Regions from separate parts of the Streptomyces sp. NBC_00887 genome, predicted to be linked through region 4. Evidence: riboswitches for the same ligand, from Rfam matches in the RefSeq annotation. Region 4 holds a riboswitch; each other region holds the start of a gene.
What was found. Region 4 has a riboswitch for cyclic di-AMP ahead of OG844_RS23025 (NlpC/P60 family protein). Riboswitches for the same ligand answer to the same signal wherever they lie in the genome.
Positions count from the first base shown of each region.

Region 1: another riboswitch for cyclic di-AMP. It lies ahead of OG844_RS30590 (transglycosylase family protein); the one in region 4 lies ahead of OG844_RS23025 (NlpC/P60 family protein).
Region 2: another riboswitch for cyclic di-AMP. It lies ahead of OG844_RS14285 (peptidoglycan DD-metalloendopeptidase family protein); the one in region 4 lies ahead of OG844_RS23025 (NlpC/P60 family protein).
Region 3: another riboswitch for cyclic di-AMP. It lies ahead of OG844_RS04935 (C40 family peptidase); the one in region 4 lies ahead of OG844_RS23025 (NlpC/P60 family protein).

Region 1 is NZ_CP108788.1:6,680,732-6,685,526, forward strand. Features, by position in the region: gene OG844_RS30575 (nucleoside triphosphate pyrophosphohydrolase) at 1-68, shown strand, start outside; gene OG844_RS30580 (cytochrome P450) at 65-1,372, shown strand; gene OG844_RS30585 (transglycosylase family protein) at 1,478-2,428, shown strand; cyclic di-AMP (ydaO/yuaA leader) riboswitch at 2,718-2,888, shown strand; gene OG844_RS30590 (transglycosylase family protein) at 2,889-3,578, shown strand; gene eno (phosphopyruvate hydratase) at 3,919-4,795, shown strand, end outside.
Region 2 is NZ_CP108788.1:3,130,676-3,135,470, reverse strand. Features, by position in the region: gene OG844_RS14305 (aspartate aminotransferase family protein) at 1-32, shown strand, start outside; gene OG844_RS14300 (helix-turn-helix domain-containing protein) at 92-784, shown strand; gene OG844_RS14295 (DUF6126 family protein) at 854-1,027, shown strand; gene OG844_RS14290 (tyrosine-protein phosphatase) at 1,037-1,849, opposite strand; cyclic di-AMP (ydaO/yuaA leader) riboswitch at 2,271-2,429, shown strand; gene OG844_RS14285 (peptidoglycan DD-metalloendopeptidase family protein) at 2,434-3,405, shown strand; gene OG844_RS14280 (SGNH/GDSL hydrolase family protein) at 3,572-4,399, shown strand; gene OG844_RS14275 (STM4011 family radical SAM protein) at 4,462-4,795, opposite strand, start outside.
Region 3 is NZ_CP108788.1:1,090,417-1,095,211, forward strand. Features, by position in the region: gene OG844_RS04910 (hypothetical protein) at 1-229, shown strand, start outside; gene OG844_RS04915 (TetR/AcrR family transcriptional regulator) at 237-923, opposite strand; gene OG844_RS04920 (NAD(P)-dependent oxidoreductase) at 999-1,691, shown strand; gene OG844_RS04925 (pyridoxamine 5'-phosphate oxidase family protein) at 1,688-2,092, shown strand; gene OG844_RS04930 (haloalkane dehalogenase) at 2,125-2,997, shown strand; cyclic di-AMP (ydaO/yuaA leader) riboswitch at 3,478-3,651, shown strand; gene OG844_RS04935 (C40 family peptidase) at 3,654-4,124, shown strand; gene OG844_RS04940 (LysE family translocator) at 4,193-4,795, opposite strand, start outside.
Region 4 is NZ_CP108788.1:5,077,168-5,081,962, reverse strand. Features, by position in the region: gene OG844_RS23030 (hypothetical protein) at 250-603, shown strand; gene OG844_RS23025 (NlpC/P60 family protein) at 722-1,876, opposite strand; cyclic di-AMP (ydaO/yuaA leader) riboswitch at 1,875-2,035, opposite strand; gene pcrA (DNA helicase PcrA) at 2,294-4,732, shown strand; gene OG844_RS23015 (peptidoglycan DD-metalloendopeptidase family protein) at 4,736-4,795, opposite strand, start outside.

The DNA of each region.
Region 1 (4,795 bases), 1.6 Mb from region 4:
GTACCTACCGGGACGCGATCCGGGCGGTGGAGGGGCACGGGGGCGCTCCGGATAACGTCGAGGAGTGAACGACAGCCCCGCCGACATCCCCGCGCCCGGCACACCACCGGACGCCGCGCCCGAACTCTTCACGTGGGAGTTCGCCACCGACCCGTACCCCGCCTACGCCTGGCTCCGCGAGCACAGCCCCGTGCACCGCACCGCGCTGCCCAGCGGTGTCGAGGCCTGGCTGGTGACCCGGTACGCGGATGCCAAGCAGGCCCTCGCCGACACCCGGCTCTCCAAGAACCCGGCGCACCACGCCGGGTCGGCGAACGCCAAGGGGAAGACGGGCATCCCGGGGGAGCGCAAGGCGGACCTGATGACGCACCTCCTGAACATCGACCCGCCGGACCACACCCGGCTGCGCCGGCTCGTCTCCAAGGCGTTCACCCCGCGCCGGGTCGCCGAGTTCGCGCCGCGCGTGCAGGAGCTGACGGACCGCCTCATCGACGCGTTCATCGAGGAGGGGAAGGCGGACCTCATCCACGACTTCGCCTTCCCGCTCCCCATCTACGCGATCTGCGACCTGCTGGGGGTGCCCCCGGAGGACCAGGACGACTTCCGGGACTGGGCGGGCATGATGATCAGGCACGGCGGCGGTCCGCGCGGCGGGGTGGCCAGGTCGGTCAAGAAGATGCGCGGCTACCTCGCTGAACTCATCCAGCGCAAAAGGGAGAATCCCGGCGACGACCTGATCTCGGGACTCATCCGGGCAAGTGACCACGGCGAGCACCTCACCGAGAACGAAGCCGCGGCGATGGCCTTCATCCTGCTGTTCGCCGGTTTCGAGACCACGGTCAACCTCATCGGCAACGGCACCTACGCCCTGCTGCGCAACCCGGAACAGCGCGAGCTGCTCCAGCGCTCGATCGAGGCCGGGGAGACGGCGCTGCTGGCCACGGGGATCGAGGAGTTGCTGCGGTACGACGGTCCGGTGGAGCTCGCCACCTGGCGGTACGCCACCGAACCCGTGACGCTGGGCGGGCAGCGCATCGAGGCCGGGGACCCCGTTCTCGTGGTGCTGGCCGCCGCCGACCGGGACCCGGAGCGATTCCGCGATGCGGACACGCTGGATCTCGCTCGGAGTGACAATCAGCACCTCGGGTACGGGCACGGCATCCACTACTGCCTGGGGGCACCGCTGGCCCGGCTGGAGGGCCAGGCGGCGTTGGCGACGCTGCTGCGACGCCTCCCCGACCTGCGGCTCGCTGCGGAACCTACCGATTTGCGATGGCGGGGCGGGCTCATCATGCGCGGACTGCGCACTCTTCCCGTGGAGTTCGATCCCGGACACCGCGCCGAAAAAAGTGACACTCTGTCAACTCTGTGACTTTCACGTGATCTCCGCTGCATCGACTTGTGACACACGTTCGAGTGCGGCTAGGTTCACCGTTCGACTCACCAGTCACACGTCAGTCACACGGAAGGCAATCCCATGGGCTCCGCGAACGGCAGACACCGTCGCCCTCGGCAGGCACCCGCCATCGTCGTCGCCGCAGGCGTCACAGGGTCGGCCATCGCCATCCCGCTGCTCGGCGCGACCGGTGCGCACGCAGCCGACGCCTCGACCTGGGACCGGGTCGCCGAGTGCGAGAGCGGTGGCATGTGGAGCGCCGACCTCGGCAACGGCTACTACGGCGGCCTGCAGCTCTCGCAGGACACCTGGTCGGAATACGGCGGCACGGCGTTCGCGCCCCGCGCCGACCTGGCCAGCCGCTCGCAGCAGATATCCGTGGCGGAGAAGGTGCTCGACGACCAGGGGGTGACGGCGTGGGCCAGCTGCGCGGTGATCTCCGGGCTCGCGCTCGACAACACGCTCCCGGGTGTCGACCCGGGCAGTGAGCCGACCACCGAGCCGTCGGACACAGCGACCCCGTCCGACGACGCGTCGGCCACCCCCTCGTCCGATGCGTCGGGCAACGCGAGCGGGAACAGGAACACGGACAACCGCGGTGGCGAAACCGGCAAAGCCGACAAGTCGACCGGATCCGACAAGCCTGACTCCTTCCCCTCGCCCGAGACGTCCGAGACCTCTGACGGCTCGACGGGAGCGCCGGGCGGCAAGCACCGCGGCACCCCGGCCCCGGAGGCGAGCGCCGGAACGGGCTCGACGGACGGGCGCGAGTCCGGCCGGCACGCGTCGCGCGGTGACGCCGACGCGCGCGACGGCGGCGACGGCACCTACACCGTCCGCACGGGCGACAACCTCTGGGCGATCGCGGACGCGCAGGAACTGCCCGGCGGCTGGACGGCGCTCTACGAGGCCAACAAGGACGAGCTGGGCTCCGACCCGGACCTGATCCTTCCCGGACAGAACCTCGACCTGGGCGCACAGGCGGACGAGAAGACCGCCGGGGCCGGTGCGGAAGCCGCTGCCGGCAACTGATCCAATTCGGGAAAACACCCCAAATCCGGGGGCAGTTCAGAGGCCTATGTCCACTTATGTCTAAGTGAGACATGGGTCTCTTTGCGTCAACTCACGCTTCTTGCCCGCCCGGTTCGCCGGCGATGCCTCCGACCTGCGAAAACGATCCTTCACCTGGTGCGGGTAAGGGCTGATTGTCCGTGATGTCCATCTTTGAATGTGGGGGTTGCCTATGTCTACGGTCGGAACCGCTCGCACCGCGGGCACCTTCGACCGTCACGCCGAATCCTGCCGTCGGTCGAAGGGATCGACGCGTAAAGCGCCGTAGGCAGGAGCGGGGGACCCAGGTAAGTGCCGGACCCGGCCGTCGGAAGACGGGCGAGGGCCGGCTCGGGGTGAAGTCGCTTGCCAGTGCGAGCGACCGGGCAACTCACAGGCCCGAACCCGACAGCTCACCTCGTAGGCGTCGGTGAGGAGAACCATGCTGCTTTCGAGCAAGGGCAAGCACCGTCGCCCGTCCAAGGCCGTCCGTATCGCCACCCTGGCCGGCGTCACCGGTGCCGCGGTCGCCGTCCCGCTGATGGGCGCGACCGGTGCCTCCGCCGCCTCCGTCGCCACGTGGGACGCCGTCGCGCAGTGCGAGTCCGGTGGCAACTGGTCCATCAACACGGGCAACGGCTACTACGGCGGTCTGCAGTTCTCGCAGTCCAGCTGGGCAGCCGCCGGCGGTACGCAGTTCGCCGCCCGCGCCGACCTGGCCAGCAAGGCCCAGCAGATCACCGCAGCCGAGAAGCTCCTCGACCTGCAGGGCCCGGGCGCCTGGGCCTGCGCCGGCGCCGGCGGCCTGACCGACGACGGTGTGGACCCGGGTGTCGACGCCTCCGCGACGGGCGCCGACAAGGCCGCCCAGCCGGAGCGCAAGGCCGAGCAGCCCACCACGCGCAGCGAGAAGCGCACCGCCCCCGAGGCGTCGAAGACCGTCACGACCCCGACCGGCGACAAGGTCAAGAAGGGTGACGGCGAGTACAAGGTGAAGGCAGGCGACACCCTGAGCACGATCGCCGACGCGAAGAAGGTCAAGGGCGGCTGGCAGAAGCTGTTCAAGCTCAACGACGACATCGTCGAGGACGCCGACCTGATCTTCCCGGGTCAGCAGCTCCACCTGAAGTAGTCCCGGGTCTCTCCTCCCCGAAGGCTTCAGGGCCGCGGGAGGGTGTCCGGCGGCACCCGACGCGTTCCCTCCCGGCCCGGCGCACTCACCCCCGTGTGCGCCGGGCCGGGGTCGTTTCCGCGGTGTGCCGCAGGGGCGCACCGCGGACGGGATCGTTCAACTCTTGTGGTTACTGGTCAGTAGATTTCTGGACCTTTGCCCGGAATGCAGGCCCTTGGGTCCTTTTTCGTCCCAGGGGACGGGCGGTCGGCCGATGCAGGGGGCCGAGCCGGTTAGGCTCGGGGCGCAAGGCCACAGTGACCCTGCACAACCAGCGTCATATCCCAGAAGGAGATGCCTCGTGCCGTCCATCGACGTCGTCGTAGCCAGGGAAATCCTCGACTCCCGGGGCAACCCCACGGTCGAGGTCGAGGTTGGCCTCGACGACGGCAGCACGGGACGTGCTGCCGTTCCGTCCGGCGCCTCCACCGGTGCGTTCGAGGCCATTGAGCTTCGCGACGGTGACCCCAACCGCTACCACGGCAAGGGTGTCGAGAAGGCCGTCCTCGCCGTCATCGAGCAGATCGGCCCGGAGCTCGTCGGTTACGACGCCACCGAGCAGCGCCTCATCGACCAGGCGATGTTCGACCTCGACGCCACCGAGAACAAGGGCTCCCTCGGCGCCAACGCCATCCTCGGCGTCTCGCTGGCCGTGGCCCACGCCGCGTCCGAGGCGTCCGACCTGCCGCTGTTCCGCTACCTCGGCGGCCCGAACGCGCACCTGCTGCCCGTTCCGATGATGAACATCCTGAACGGCGGCTCGCACGCCGACTCCAACGTGGACATCCAGGAGTTCATGATCGCGCCGATCGGCGCCGAGTCCTTCTCCGAGGCCCTTCGCTGGGGCGCGGAGATCTACCACACGCTGAAGAAGGTCCTGAAGACCAAGGGCCTGTCCACCGGTCTCGGTGACGAGGGCGGCTTCGCCCCGAACCTCGAGTCCAACCGCGCCGCCCTGGACCTGATCCTCGAAGCCGTCAAGGAAGCCGGCTACGTTCCGGGCCGCGACATCGCGCTCGCTCTCGACGTCGCCGCGTCCGAGTTCTACAAGGACGGCGTCTACGAGTTCGAGGGCAAGTCCCGCTCGGCCGCCGAGATGACCGAGTACTACGAGGAGCTCGTCTCCGCGTACCCGCTGGTCTCCATCGAGGACCCGCTGTACGAGGACGACTGGGCCG
Region 2 (4,795 bases), 1.9 Mb from region 4:
CGCTGGTCAAGCAGGCCGTCGCCAACCGCTGACACTTTGCCTCGGAGGCAAGAAATTTGCCTCCGAGGAAAGCTCCTGGCCCAATGGAGCCATGAATCCTCCTGACGGAGGGGTGGCCGACGAGCTGCCCGGAATCGCTCCGCGCCTGCGCGACCTGCGCCTCCACCGGGGGCTCACCCTGGAGGCCGCCGCCCGGCGGGCCGATCTCTCCCCGGCACACCTCTCCCGGCTCGAGACGGGCCGCAGGCAGCCGTCACTGCCGATGCTGCTCGGGCTCGCCCGCATCTACGGTACGACGGTCTCCGAGCTCCTCGGCGAGATGCCGCCCGAGCGTGACGCGATCGTCCGCGGCGGCCCGTTCGCGGGCGCTCCGGGCGGCGCGCTCGGCGGGACCGCGGGCAGCGCTCCGGGCGCCGGCCCGGGTGGCGCTTCGGGTGGTGCCTCGGGTGGTGCCGAAGCCGACGGCTGGATCTACCAGCAGGCCGGTGGCTCGGGCCGGGCGATGCAGGCGTTGCGGGTCCGGGTCCCCTACGGGGCCCAGAGCGATCTCGTACGCGTCCACCCGGGCGAGGAATGGCTGTACGTCCTCGACGGGCGGCTGCGGGTGAGTCTGGGGGAGACCGTGCACGACCTCGGGCCGGGGGACAGCGCGCACTTCGACTCGCTCACCCCGCACCGGATCGCGGCGCTCGACCGCGGGGGCGCCGAGCTGCTCTTCGTCCACACCCTGCTGCAGAGCCCCTCGGCGGAGCTGTGCCTGGGCAGTGGGACGCACCTTCGCTGACCTCGCACGCCCCACCGCCCCTGCCGCACACCGGTCAACTCGGCCCGAGACCCGAAAGAGAGGACTGCCATGTCCGATTCGGAGCACTACGACCCGCTCACCCCGCGCCCGCGGGGGAGCAAGGACACGCAGGAGCGGAAGATGCCCCGCGGCGTGGTCATCCGGCTCGTCGCCTACCTGGTGGCCGGCCACGTCGTCGCGGCCTTCCTCTTTCTCCTGTTCACCGTGGCGGGCAAAGGCTGACCGCCTGCGCTACGCCTCCTCGACGAGACGCTCGCGCAGCCTCTCGCGGGTTTCGGGCGCGAGCTTCAGCCCCTCGCTGAGGTAGCGGTCCGTGCCGCCCCAGGTCTCCTCGATCGCGGCGAAGGCGGCGGCGAGGTAGTCGGAATGCGCACCGAAGAGCGGGTTGAGTAGCTCCATCACCTCGTCCGACATCCCTGCCGACGACGTGTCGCTGCGCCGCACCTTGTAGCGGCGGTGCGCGTCGTTGGACTTGAGGTAGTCGGCCTCGACGGCCTCCTTCTCGACGCCGACGGCCAGCAGCGAGATCGCGATCGACAGGCCGGCCCGGTCCTTGCCCGCCGCGCAGTGCATCAGCGCCGGCACGCTGTCCTCGGCCAGCGCGTGCAGCACCCTGCTGTGCTCCGCGGTGCGGTCCGTGATGATCGACCGGTACGACGCGATCATGCGGGCCGTCCCCTTGCCGTCGGCGAGGATCGAGCGCAGCTGCTGGATGTCGCCGTCGCGCACCAGTCGCCAGAACTCGGCGCCGTCGGCCGGGTCGGAGAGCGGAATGCTGACATTCCGGACGCCTGGCAGTTCCACATCGAGGCCGTCGAGCTTGTGGTCGGCGGCGTTGCGGAAGTCGAAGACGGTGTGCAGGCCGAGTCCGGCCAGGAATGCCGTGTCCGTCTCGGTGGCGTGCGCCAGGTGGCCGCTGCGGTAGAGGCGCCGGTAGCGCACCCTGCCGCCGTCCGTGGTCGGCAGGCCGCCCACGTCGCGGAAGTTGCGGACCCCGGTCAGCTCGGCGTCTGTCGACGGAACCTCTGGCAGCTGCTGCGTCACAAGGACTCCTGGAGTGTCTGGCGTCGGCGCCGCTCGCCGACGGGGGCACGCCCGCGACGATACGACATGGATTCATCGGGCAATCGTTTCGCCCTTCGGCGCCTTTCCTGCCGGGGTGACCGGCGGCCCGCGAGCATGACATGTCCGTATTGGTGTATTTAGCAGAACATGCCCCGCTTGCATGGGAGATGGGGCTCGGCAGGTGAGCGGGATCATATCCGTGACGGTGTGTGGCGAAACTGCCGAGAGGTAATCCTTACGCCGCGCGGAAAGCCAAGATCCGTAATCCACGGAGTGTGACCGGAATTCCGTAACGGAATTGAACCGCTCATTCCGGTACGCAACCGGTGGCTTGTTCCCGGCGTCCTGACTCGCTTACGGTCACCGTCAATCCGGACGGAACGCCTCATCCTGCCGCCGCCCGGAATCCGCACCGACTCACGTGTGGCAGGAGCGGGGGAACCAGGTAAGCCGCCGACCGGAGTGATCCGGAACGGCTTGGGGTCAAGACGCGCTCAGCGCGGCCGGGCATCTCCAGTCCGAACCCGACAGCTCACCTCGCAGGCGCCGGAGAGGAATTCCCCATGCCCGCAAAGGGTAAGCACCGTCGTACGAAGGCCAGCCCGATCTCCCGCGGCGTCCTCGCCGCAGGGACCGGCGGCGCCGTCCTCGCCCTTCCGCTGATCGGCGCCACCGGCGCGTTCGCCGCCGAGCAGTCCGCGCCCGCAGCCAAGCCCGCGGCCGCCAGTGCGGCGCACCACGCGCCGGCCGCCTCCGTGGCGAAGAAGCAGGGCGCCCCCAGGACCTACTCCGTGGTCGCCGGTGACTATCTGGCGAAGATCGCGGCCGACAAGAAGGTCAAGGGCGGCTGGGAGAAGCTGTACAAGGACAACCGTGAGGTCGTCGGCGACAACCCGAGCCTGATCTTCCCGGGCATGAAGCTGACCCTCGGCGTCAAGGCATCCGGTTCCACCACGGAGTCCGCGCCCTCCAAGGCCGCCCCGTCGAAGGCCGCCCCGTCGAAGGCCGCCCCGTCGAAGGCTGCCCCCTCGAAGGCGGAGTCGGCCCCGAAGGCCGCCGCGCCGGCCGAGAAGGCGTCGACGGCCACCAACGCCGCCGACACCACCGGTGCTTCGGAGAGCGACAGCTCCGGCTACACCACCCCGGTGGCCGACGGTGGCGTCTCCACCCAGTACCGCGTCGCCGGTGCCAGCTGGTCCAGCGGTTACCACACCGGCGCCGACTTCCAGGCCGCCTCCGGCACCAGCGTCCGGTCCATCGGCCCGGGCACCGTGGTCTCCGCGGGCTGGAGCGGTGCGTACGGCAACGAGGTCGTCATCAAGCACGACGACGGCATGTACTCCCAGTACGCCCACCTGTCGTCGCTCGGCGTCTCGGCCGGCCAGACCGTCACCGGCGGCCAGCAGATCGGCCTCTCCGGTTCCACCGGCAACTCCACCGGCCCGCACCTCCACTTCGAGGTCCGCACCGGCCCGAGCTACGGCTCGGACGTCGACCCGATCGCCTACCTGCGCTCGCACGGCGTCTCCATCTGACGCAATCGGGCGGCTCGGTGAGCCCAAGAGGGGCGGTGCGCGGCGGCGCACCGCCCCTCTGCTTATTCCGGCTTTACCAAAACCTGACCGGGTGGTCTATCTCACCACCCGTCAACCCCTTATTACGGTCGCGTAGGTCACATTCGAAGGTGCAGGATATGCGCTTGTGGCAGACGATTCGAGAAACAAACAACGAGGCACCATCGGGTCGTACGCAGCGATTGGCGACAGCTTCACCGAGGGCGTCGGAGACCCCGGCCCCGACGGGACGCTCATCGGCTGGGCGGACCGTTTCGCGGTCATCCTGGCGGACCAGCTCCCACTCCCCGCTGCAGCGGCCGGCCCCGCGGACGGCCCGCACGGGAACTTCCGGTACGCCAATCTCGCCGTACGCGGACGCCTCCTCGACCAGATAGTCGAGGAGCAGGTCCCCCGCGCCAAGGAGCTCGCACCGGATCTGGTGAGCTTCTGCGCGGGCGGCAACGACATCATCCGGCCCGGCTCCGACCCGGACGACGTGGCCGAACGCTTCGAGCGCGCGGTCGCCGACCTGACCCGTTCGGTCGGCACCGTCATGATCACCACCGGCTTCGACACCCGAGGCGTTCCGGTGCTCCGGCACCTGCGGGGCAAGATCGCCACGTACACCGCCCATGTGCGGTCCATCGCCGACCGCTACGACTGCCCGGTCCTGGACCTGTGGTCGCTGCGGTCCGTGCAGGACAGGCGCGCCTGGGACAACGACCGGCTGCACCTCTCGGCGGAGGGACACACCCGGGTCGCGCTGCGCGCCGCCCAGGTCCTCGGCCTCGACGTGCCGGCCGACCCCGACCAGGTGTGGCCTCCGCAGGTACAGCGCGGGGCACTCGAGGTGCGCCGCGACGACATGGCCTGGGCCCGCGAGTACCTCGTCCCGTGGATCGGCCGGCGCCTGCGCGGCGAGTCCTCCGGCGACCACGTCGAGGCCAAACGCCCCGACCTGCTCCCGCTCTGAGCACCTCCGAGCGCACTGATCACACGCGTACCCGACGCGGGTGATCAGTGCGGTCAGTGCGCTCAGCGAGTGATGACGGGGAGGGAGCGCCGCGGCACCGCTCCACGCGGCGCGTCCGCGGTCGGCACCCGTACCGGGCCGGCGGGTATCCGCTCCAGCACGCCGCCGGCGAAGACGTCGTACAACGGCAGCGTCTCCAGGTGCACATAGCCGATGTGGCAGTCGCACACGTCGAGCGGACAGCCTCGCGGACCCGACGAGCGCCGGAAGCTGCCGTCGTAGAGGTTGCCGAGTTCGGCGGGGACGAAGTGACAGCGGCGCACCGTGCCGTCGCCGTCCACCGAGACGACCGACTCACCCGTCCGACAGGGCATCCCGGCCGAGCGGTGCGGATGC
Region 3 (4,795 bases), 4.0 Mb from region 4:
CGACCAGGTCGGCCGGATCAACCCCGCCCGCGGCAGCGACACCTACGCAGCGCTCCGGGCCGCCCAGGCGCTGGCCTCACGGGCGACCGCCCTGCGCGACGCCCTCGCGCTGATGCATGAGCGGGGCGAGTCCCAGATCCATGCGGGCACGCTGGCACGGGCGTTGAGGGTGCTGGACGGTGAGCGGCGCGCCGAGCGGGTCACCGTGCCTCCCGCTTCGGAGGGTTGACCGCTCCTCAGGCCGTCTCCCTTGCCGTGAAGTCGTCCTGACGCCGTTTCATGGCGTCTCCTCCGGCGGGAGGCGAGCCGCGACGGTCCGTTCCGGCCGCCGCCGTGCGCGACCTCGGGGCCAGCGCGGCGCGCAGTGCCGGCGTGAGGACGCGGCGGGTCTCGGACGGGGTGAGTGCGGCGGGGGTGGGAAGGGGGTTGAGGTAGCGCGTGTAGATGAGGCCGCCCAGAACCGTCACCACAGCCGTGGCGCGGGCGGTCGCGTCGCGTCCGCCGAGAAATTCAACAAGCCGGGCCAACAGCTCGCGTTCCAGGTATTCGCGGATCACCTCGGCCGCCTCCTCGCCCCGGATGGTGAGCTGCCGGAAGTCAGCGTCCTCCCACAGGTCCGTCACGGCGTCGATCAGACGGTCGGGGAGGGTTGCCGTATCGCCGCCGAGGACATCGTCCACCGCAAGCGCGTTGGCGCACTGGAACTGCATCACGTCCGCGAACAGGCCCTTCTTCGAGCCGAAGTGGTACGCGATCAGCGCCGGGTCGACGCCGGCGGCCCCGGCGACCGCGCGCAGGGTGGTGAGCCGGTAGCCGCGTTCCAGGAACAGTTCACGAGCCGCCGAGACGATCGACTCGCGGGTGGGCGGGTTGCCGCGGGGGCGGCCTCGGGTGCGGACGGAGGCGGGGGCGGCGTTATTCATCAGCGTTGAGCCTGCGTTTCGCGGTCGGCACAGTCAAGGGCGTTCCGGAAGCCACACCAAGGGATGGCCCACACCATGCGTATCGCAGTCTTCGGCGCCAACGGACCGACCGGGCGCCACCTCACCGAACAAGCCCTCGCGGCCGGCCACGAGGTCGTCGCCGTGACCCGCCGCCCGGGTTCCCTCCCCGCACGGCCGGGCCTCACCGTGGCAGTCGCCGATGCCACCGACCCGGAGGCCGTCGACGCCGTGATCGGCGGGACGGACGCCGTCCTCTCCGCGCTGGGCGCACGCTTCTCCAAAGAGAACATCACCACGTACTCGGCAAGCGCCACCGCCCTCACCCGGGCCATGGCCCGGCACGGTGTCGAACGGCTGCTCACCGTGAGCTCCAGCATCGCCGACCCCGACTGGCGGCCCACCGGCGCCCACTTCTTCAACCATGTGCTCGACCCGCTCGTCAACCGGCGCCTCGGCCGCACCCTGCACGAGGACATGCGCCGCATGGAGGCCGTGATCGGTCGTACCGACCTCGACTGGACGCTCGTCCGCCCCTCGGGCCTCTTCGAGCACCCCGCCGTCACCCGCTACCACACCGCCGAGACCAGCGCCGACGGCGTCTTCACCGCTCGTGCCGACCTCGCCGCGAGCATGCTGCGCGAGCTGGAGGAGCGGCGGTACGTCCGTACGGCCATGGGGGTCATCACCACTGCCGTGAGACCGAACATCGCCAAGCTGATCTGGAACGAGGGCGTGAAGAAGAGGTGAGCCGGGCGACTGCCGGACTGCCGGCCGCCGCAAGGGCGTTCCTCGCTCTGCCCCACACGGCCGCGCTGACCACCCTCCGCCCGGACGGGACACCGCACGCCACGCCCGTCCGCTTCACCTTCGACGCGTCCGCCGGTCTCGTCCGGGTGACCACCCGGGCGGGAGCCCGCAAGGCCCGGAACGTGGCGGCAGGTGGCGCTGCGGCCCGTGTCGCGCTCTGCCAGGCGGACGGCTTCCGCTGGCTCACTCTCGAAGGCCGGGCCGCCGTCACCGACGACCCCGCCCGCCTGGCCGAGGCCGTTCGCCGCTACACCGACCGCTACCGCACGGCCTCGCCCGCCCCGCCGGACCTGGTCGTCGTCGAGATGGCCGTCGACCGCGTCCAGAGCCTCAATCTCTGAATCTCCCGCACAGAAAGCGAAGTGACACCGCGATGCCCACCCTTCCCGTCCTCGATTCCGCCCTTCACTACCGCGAGTCCGGCGACCCCGACGGCCTGCCGTTCGTCTTCCTCCACGGCAACCCCACCTCCTCGCACCTGTGGCGGAACGTCCTGCCGGGCGTGGCCGCGCCCGGCCGCCGTCTCCTGGCCCCCGACCTCATCGGCATGGGCGACTCCGGCAAGCCCGACCTCGCCTATTCCTTCGACGACCACGCCCGCTACCTCGACGCCTGGTTCGACGCCCTCGGCCTTGCCGAGGCTGTCCTCGTCGGCCATGACTGGGGCGGAGCGCTCGCCTTCGACCGCGCAGCCCGCCTCCCGGACAGCGTGCGTGGCCTCGCCTTCACCGAGGCGATCATCAAACCGCTGGTCGGCGACGAATTCCCGTCGGCCGGAAGGGAGTTGTTTACTCTTCTGCGCACCCCGGGGGTGGGCGAGGAGATGATCCTGGAGAAGTCGCTGTTCATCGACGGGCTCCCGGGCACGCTCGCCACCCCACTGGATCCGGCCGATCTCGAGGTCTACCGCCGCCCCTTCCCGACCCCGCACAGCCGCCGCCCGATCCTGGCGTGGACGCGCATGATGCCGCTGGACTCCGAACCCGCCGACGTCGTGGCCCGCATCGAACGCTACGACGCCTGGCTGGCCGCCAGTCCCGAAGTCCCCAAGCTGCTCGCCTCGTTCGATCCCGGTCCGGGCGCGATGACCGACCAGGGGGCAGTCGCCTGGTGCGAGGAGAACATCGCGGGTCTGGAGGTCTCCCGCCACGGGCCGGCCGGCCACCACTCCCCGGAGGACCGCCCCGCGGACCTGGCCGGGGCGATCAACGTCTGGGCCGACCGCCACGGGCTGGCACGCCCGTAGACGTCCTCGAATTGCGGAAGGACGGTCACCGGCCCGTCTCCCGCCGAGGGGTGCACGCGCCTCGCTCACCGCCACCGTCGAACACCCGGGCTACGGAACCCTCGGCTGCCCCGAGCCGCCAGATCTTCGAACAGTTCCGTCAACGGCTGCACCGATGCCCCCGAAGCCGGACACGCCCGATGCGCAGATCAATTTTACTCACCCGTTCGGCGTAGACCATCCCCCTCACGGGGGACAGCTCAACTTGCGCAGTGCGCGCGGACACTGAGTGGAATTCACCGTTCCGCTGCTGGTACGAGGCCGGTCACACAGCGTCGCCTCAGCTTCGGTCCCGCCCCGTCCACCCGAACGGATCAGTCGTGATGACTCTCACAAAACAACCTTCACCGCGGAAATCCGGCAGCCCGTGAGTAAAGATCCCTGAGACGACAAGCCCCCGCCACCGCGACGGGGCGGTCCGGGCGGACGCCGAGTCCTGCCGCTGTCCGGATGCCTGGTCGACAGAAGTGGATCGGCAGGAGTGGAGGACCCGAGCACAACGGGTCGACGGGATATCCCTTCGACCCTCGGGGTGAAGCCGCCAAGTGCGGCCGGGCAACTTCGCCAGCCCGAACCCGACAGGTCATCCTTCACAGGCGGCTGACGAAGGGTTGCGCATGACTGCGCAGGTTCATGTCCCGTCTCTTTTCGCCCGGGTCGGTACGGCCTCGGTTCTCACATTCGCTGTAGGTACCACCATGCTCGCCCCCGGCCTCGTCAACGAGGCCGGGGCCGCTACCCACTCGACGAGGGCGCTCGACATCGCCGCCTCGAAGAAGGGAGCGCCCTACAGGCACGGCGCCAGCGGCCCCCACCGCTTCGACTGTTCGGGCCTCACGCTCTACGCGTTCAAGAAGGCGGGCAAGAAGCTCCCCCGCACGGCCCAGCAGCAGTACAACAAGACCCGCCACATCTCCTCGTCGCAACGGCGGCGCGGCGACCTGGTCTTCTTCCACGCGGGCCGGAGCGTCTACCACGTGGGCATCTACGCCGGCGGCGGCAAGATCTGGCACTCGCCGAAGACCGGGGCGGTGGTCCGGCTGGAACGGATCTGGTCGAAGAGCATCTGGTACGGGCGGGTCCGCTGACGGCTGCCCCCGGCTGACACCGCCGCCGGCCGTCCCTGCCAGCCCCGCAGGAGGCCGGTCCTGCCGAGTCAGTGCAGCAGGGGCCCGGTCACCAGCACGAGCCCCAGCGCGGTGAGCGCCGCGCCGCTGCCGCCCTCGATCGCGCGGGCGGTACGCGGCCGGCGCAGCCAACGGCCGAGGCGGTCCACCAGCAGGGCCACGGCCGGGAACCAGAGGAGGGCCAGCACCACGACCACGGCCGCCAGCAGCAGGGTTCTGGGAAGCGGCGGCTGCCCCTCGGGGACGAACTGGGGCAGCAGGCTGAGGAAGAGCACAGGCGCCTTCGGGTTCAGGGCGTTGGTCAGGAAGCCCTGGCGCAGTGCCCGTACCGGCCCCCGTTCGGTTGCGGGCGCCTCATCCGGTGCGGAGGCGCCCGCAACCGCCCGCCGCCGGACCGCGTACAGGGCGCTCACCCCCAGGTGGAGCACATAGGCGCCACCGAGCAGCTGCACGGTGCGGAACAGGACGGGCACCGCCACCAGCACCGCCGCGAGTCCGGCGACGGCCAGCGCGGTGTGCACGAGCAGCCCCCCGGCGACACCCACCGCCGCAGCCATCCCTGACCGGCGCGAGGCGAGGGCGTTGCGTACGACCACGGTGAAGTCCGCGCCGGGCAGGGCGACCATTCCCGC
Region 4 (4,795 bases):
GGCGGGGTGACCGGGGTGCCGCCCGGTACGGGAGCGGCGGTGGAGAGTCGGTCACCTGGGAGGGACGCTAAACCCGAGGCACGGGCAGGAGTCGTAATGACAGCTATTGCCTCAATCTGACGTTTCGATCTCTGCAAGTGACCGGAAAAACCAGCTGTAGTCGGGCAATTCGCTCGGGTCGAGAGCGAAGCCGTAAGGAAGTAGTACCTGGCCGAAGAGTGGTGATATGGCCGCGGCTACGCTGCGGCCATGGACGTACTCATCAATGTGTTCGTGGCCCTGCACATCATCGGGATCGCCTCCCTGCTGGGCGGATTCCTCACCCAGATGAAGGCCGTGGGGGAGGGCGCCGCGCGCTTCGGGCCGGCGATGCTGCACGGTGCGCTGACGATGCTCGTCACGGGTGTCGCCCTGGTCGGGCTCAACCAGGCGGACGACCAGCCGGTGAACAATGTCAAGATCGGCATCAAGCTGCTGATCCTGGTCGTGATCCTGGCGCTCGTCTATGTGAAGCGCGACGAGGAGAAGGTCGACAAGGGCGCCTTCATGGCGGTCGGCGGGCTGACGGTCGCCAACATCTTCATCGCCACGCTCTGGACCTGACCGGGCAGCCGCAGGGCCCGGTGTCCGCCGGGCGCCGCCACCCCGGCCGTGACGGGCAGCCCCACGGGCCCGGTGTCCGCCGGGCCCGTAGGCAGCTCCGTCTGTGCGCTCCGTACCGCTACGCCGGGCGCACGCTGCCGTAGATCGGCATGTAGTAGATCGACTCCTCGCGCACGTTCGCGCCCGGCTTCGGCGCGTGGATCATCATCCCGTCGCCCTTGTAGATGCCGACGTGGCTGATGTCGTCGTAGAAGAAGACCAGGTCCCCCGGCTTCAGATCGGCGGTGGCCACCCGGGTGCCGACCTCGACCTGGTCCCAGGTGGTGCGGGGCAGGTCGACGCCCGCCGCCTTCCACGCGGCCTGCGTCAGCCCGGAGCAGTCGTACGAGGACGGGCCCGTCGCCCCCCAGACGTACGGCTTGCCGATCTGGTCCCGGGCGAAGGCCAGGACCTTGTCCGCCTTCGAGGCGTAGCTGCTGTCGGATCCGGTGCCGGTGCCGGTGCCGGTGCCCGCCTCCTCCTTCGAGGCCTCCTCGGCCGCCCGGTCCGCCTCCGCCTTCGCGGTGGCGGCCTGCTCGCGCGCGAGCTCCTCCGCCTTGCGCCTGGCCTCCGCCTCCTTCTTGCGCTCCAGCTCCGCGAGCCGCGCCTTCTCCTCGGCGGTCAGCTCCGACAGCAGCGTGCGCGCCTCGGCCAGCTTGTTCTGCACCTGCTGCTTGCTGGTGCGCAGCGTGGTCTGCGACTCGGTGAGCGTCTGCAGGCTCTTCGTCGCCTCGACCCGCTTGGTCGCCGCCTCGCTCTGCTGCGTACGGAAGTCGGCGACCGCCTTCTGCTGCTGGCTGGTCATCCGGGCCATCAGCTGGTCCTGGTCGAAGTACGACTGCGGGTCGTCCGCGAGGAAGAAGGTGGCCGTGGGGGCTATCGCGCCGCTGCGGTACTGCGCGGCCGCGTAGTTGCCCAGCTCCCGGCGCGTCTCGTTCAGCTTGTCGGCGCGCTTGGCCGCGGCTTCGAGGAGCGCGTCGACCTTGGAGCGCTGCTGGGTGGAGGACGCCTTCGCCTTGTTGTACTGCTGGGTCGCCGTTCCCGCCTGGCGGTAGAGGTCGTCCACCTTCTTCTGCACTTCTTCGATGCTGGGCTTGGGCTCCGCCGGGGCGGCCGTCGCGCTCTGTGTGGAGAGCAGGGTGACGGACGCGAGTGCCGCCGTCGTGAGCCCGACGGCAGGGGAGCTGGTGCGCACACGGGTGCGCGGTTTGCGATGCGACGCCAAGGCCGGCATCTCCTTCCGTGGACCGCCTACCGGGTTAGCTGTCGGGTTCGGGCGGAACGGAAGGCTGCCCTACGGTCCAGCGGGACGGACCGATTCACCCCGGTGCTGCGTGTGGGTCCCCGGTTCCGGACTCCCGTGCGGGAGTGACGGATTCGGCGAGGGTGCCCGCGCGGCGTGGTTCGCCTCAAGGGGGTAACGGTCACCCGTCGGAGCACGCTAGCCAACCCGTGGCGTCCCTGTGAAGGTTGATGTTCGATATGCCCGATACATTTCCGTGACCTTTCCGGATTGAGTGGCCCCACAGCGGGAACAACTACTGAATCCCTACGCACTGTGGGCAATCCGTCTCGGTGCGCGCACGGATCGGGGGCATCGTGCGGAATGCGGCCCCGGGGTGTCGGTGCGGCCGCCTAGACTCGTCAGGCGATGAGCAGCCTCTTTGACGACAGTTTCCTGACCGGCCTCCAGCAAGCGGACGAGGGCCCCCCGCCACCTCCCGAGGACCACGCACCCGAAGCGGTGCCAGAGGACCTCTTCGGAGGTGTATTCGACGGGCCCCCGCCGCCGCGCGAGGCCTACTACCGCGACGGCGCCCCGCGCCCCGTCGTCGACTCCGCCGCGCTGCTCGACGGGCTGAACACCGAGCAGCGCGCCGCCGTCGTCCACGCGGGCTCCCCGCTGCTCATCGTCGCCGGGGCGGGCTCGGGGAAGACCCGGGTGCTGACGCACCGGATCGCCCATCTGCTGGCCGAGCGCGGGGTGCACCCGGGGCAGATCCTCGCGATCACCTTCACCAACAAGGCCGCGGGCGAGATGAAGGAGCGCGTCGAGCAGCTCGTCGGACCGCGCGCCAACGCCATGTGGGTCATGACCTTCCACAGCGCGTGCGTGCGGATCCTGCGCCGCGAGTCGAAGCGCCTCGGCTTCACCTCGTCGTTCTCGATCTACGACGCCGCCGACTCCAAGCGGCTGATGGCGCTGGTCTGCCGCGACCTGGACCTCGACCCGAAGCGCTATCCGCCGAAGTCGTTCACGGCGAAGGTCTCGAACCTGAAGAACGAGCTGATCGACGAGGAGACCTTCGCGGGCCAGGCCGCCGACGGCTTCGAGAAGACGCTGGCCCAGGCCTACGCGCTCTACCAGGCGCGGCTGCGCGAGGCCAACGCGCTGGACTTCGACGACATCATCATGACGACGGTGCACCTGCTCCAGGCGTTCCCCGATGTCGCCGAGCACTACCGCCGCCGCTTCCGGCACGTGATGGTCGACGAGTACCAGGACACCAACCACGCGCAGTACACCCTCGTACGCGAGCTGGTGGGCCCGGCGGGCGAGGCCGACGCCCCGGGTGAGCTGTGCGTCGTCGGTGACGCGGACCAGTCGATCTACGCCTTCCGCGGCGCGACCATCCGCAACATCCTCCAGTTCGAGGAGGACTACCCGGACGCGAAGACGATCATGCTGGAGCAGAACTACCGTTCCACGCAGACGATCCTGTCCGCGGCCAACGCCGTCATCGAGCGCAACGAGAGCCGCCGCCCCAAGAACCTCTGGACGAATGCGGGCGCCGGCACCCGGATCACCGGATACGTCGCCGACACCGAGCACGACGAGGCACAGTTCGTCGCCGACGAGATCGACCGGCTGACGGACGCCGGGGACGCGAAGGCGGGCGACGTCGCCGTCTTCTACCGGACGAACGCCCAGTCCCGTGTCTTCGAAGAGATCTTCATCCGCGTCGGGCTGCCCTACAAGGTCGTCGGCGGAGTGCGCTTCTACGAGCGCAAGGAGGTCAGGGACGTCCTGGCCTACCTCCGGGTCCTCTCCAACCCCGAGGACACCGTCCCGCTGCGACGCATCCTCAACGTGCCGAAGCGGGGCATCGGCGACCGGGCCGAGGCGATGATCGACGCCCTGTCGATGCGCGAGAAGATCTCCTTCCCGCAGGCGCTGCGCCGCGTCGACGAGGCGTACGGCATGGCGGCACGCTCGTCCAACGCGGTGAAGCGGTTCAACACGCTGATGGAGGAGCTCCGCACGATCGTGGAGTCCGGCGCCGGACCGGCGGTCGTGGTGGAGGCCGTCATGGAGCGGACCGGCTATCTCGCCGAACTCCAGGCGTCCACCGACCCGCAGGACGAGACCCGCATCGAGAACCTCCAGGAGCTCGCCGCCGTCGCCCTCGAGTTCGAGCAGGAGCGGGCCGAGGAGGAGGGCGCGGGCACGCTCGCCGAATTCCTGGAGAAGGTCGCGCTCGTCGCCGACGCCGACCAGATCCCCGACGAGGACGAGGACGGCTCCGGCGTCGTCACGCTGATGACACTGCACACCGCCAAGGGCCTCGAATTCCCGGTGGTGTTCCTGACCGGCATGGAGGACGGCGTCTTCCCGCACATGCGCGCGCTGGGACAGGTGAAGGAGCTCGAGGAGGAGCGCCGGCTCGCCTATGTGGGCATCACGCGTGCCCGTGAGCGGCTGTATCTGACCCGGGCCGCGATGCGCAGTGCGTGGGGTCAGCCCTCGTACAACCCGCCGTCGCGGTTCCTGGAGGAGATCCCCGACCAGCACCTGGACTGGAAGCGCAAGGGGCCGATGGCGGCTCCGGCGGGACCCACGTCGGGGATCACGTCGTCGCTGTCCTCGTCGCGCTCCAAGTCGGGGCCCTCGGGCTTCGCGACCCGGCGCACCTCGGACAAGCCGGTGGCCACCCTGGTCGTCGGGGACCGCGTCACGCACGACCAGTTCGGACTTGGCACGGTGACGGCGGTCGAGGGGTTCGGCGACCAGGCGAAGGCGACGGTCGACTTCGGGGACGAGCGGCCGAAGAAGCTCCTCCTGCGGTACGCGCCGGTCGAGAAGCTGTAGGACTCAGTTGGGGTTGAGGCCGTGGCTGCGGAGCCACGGCGTCGGGTCGATCGCCGCGCCGCC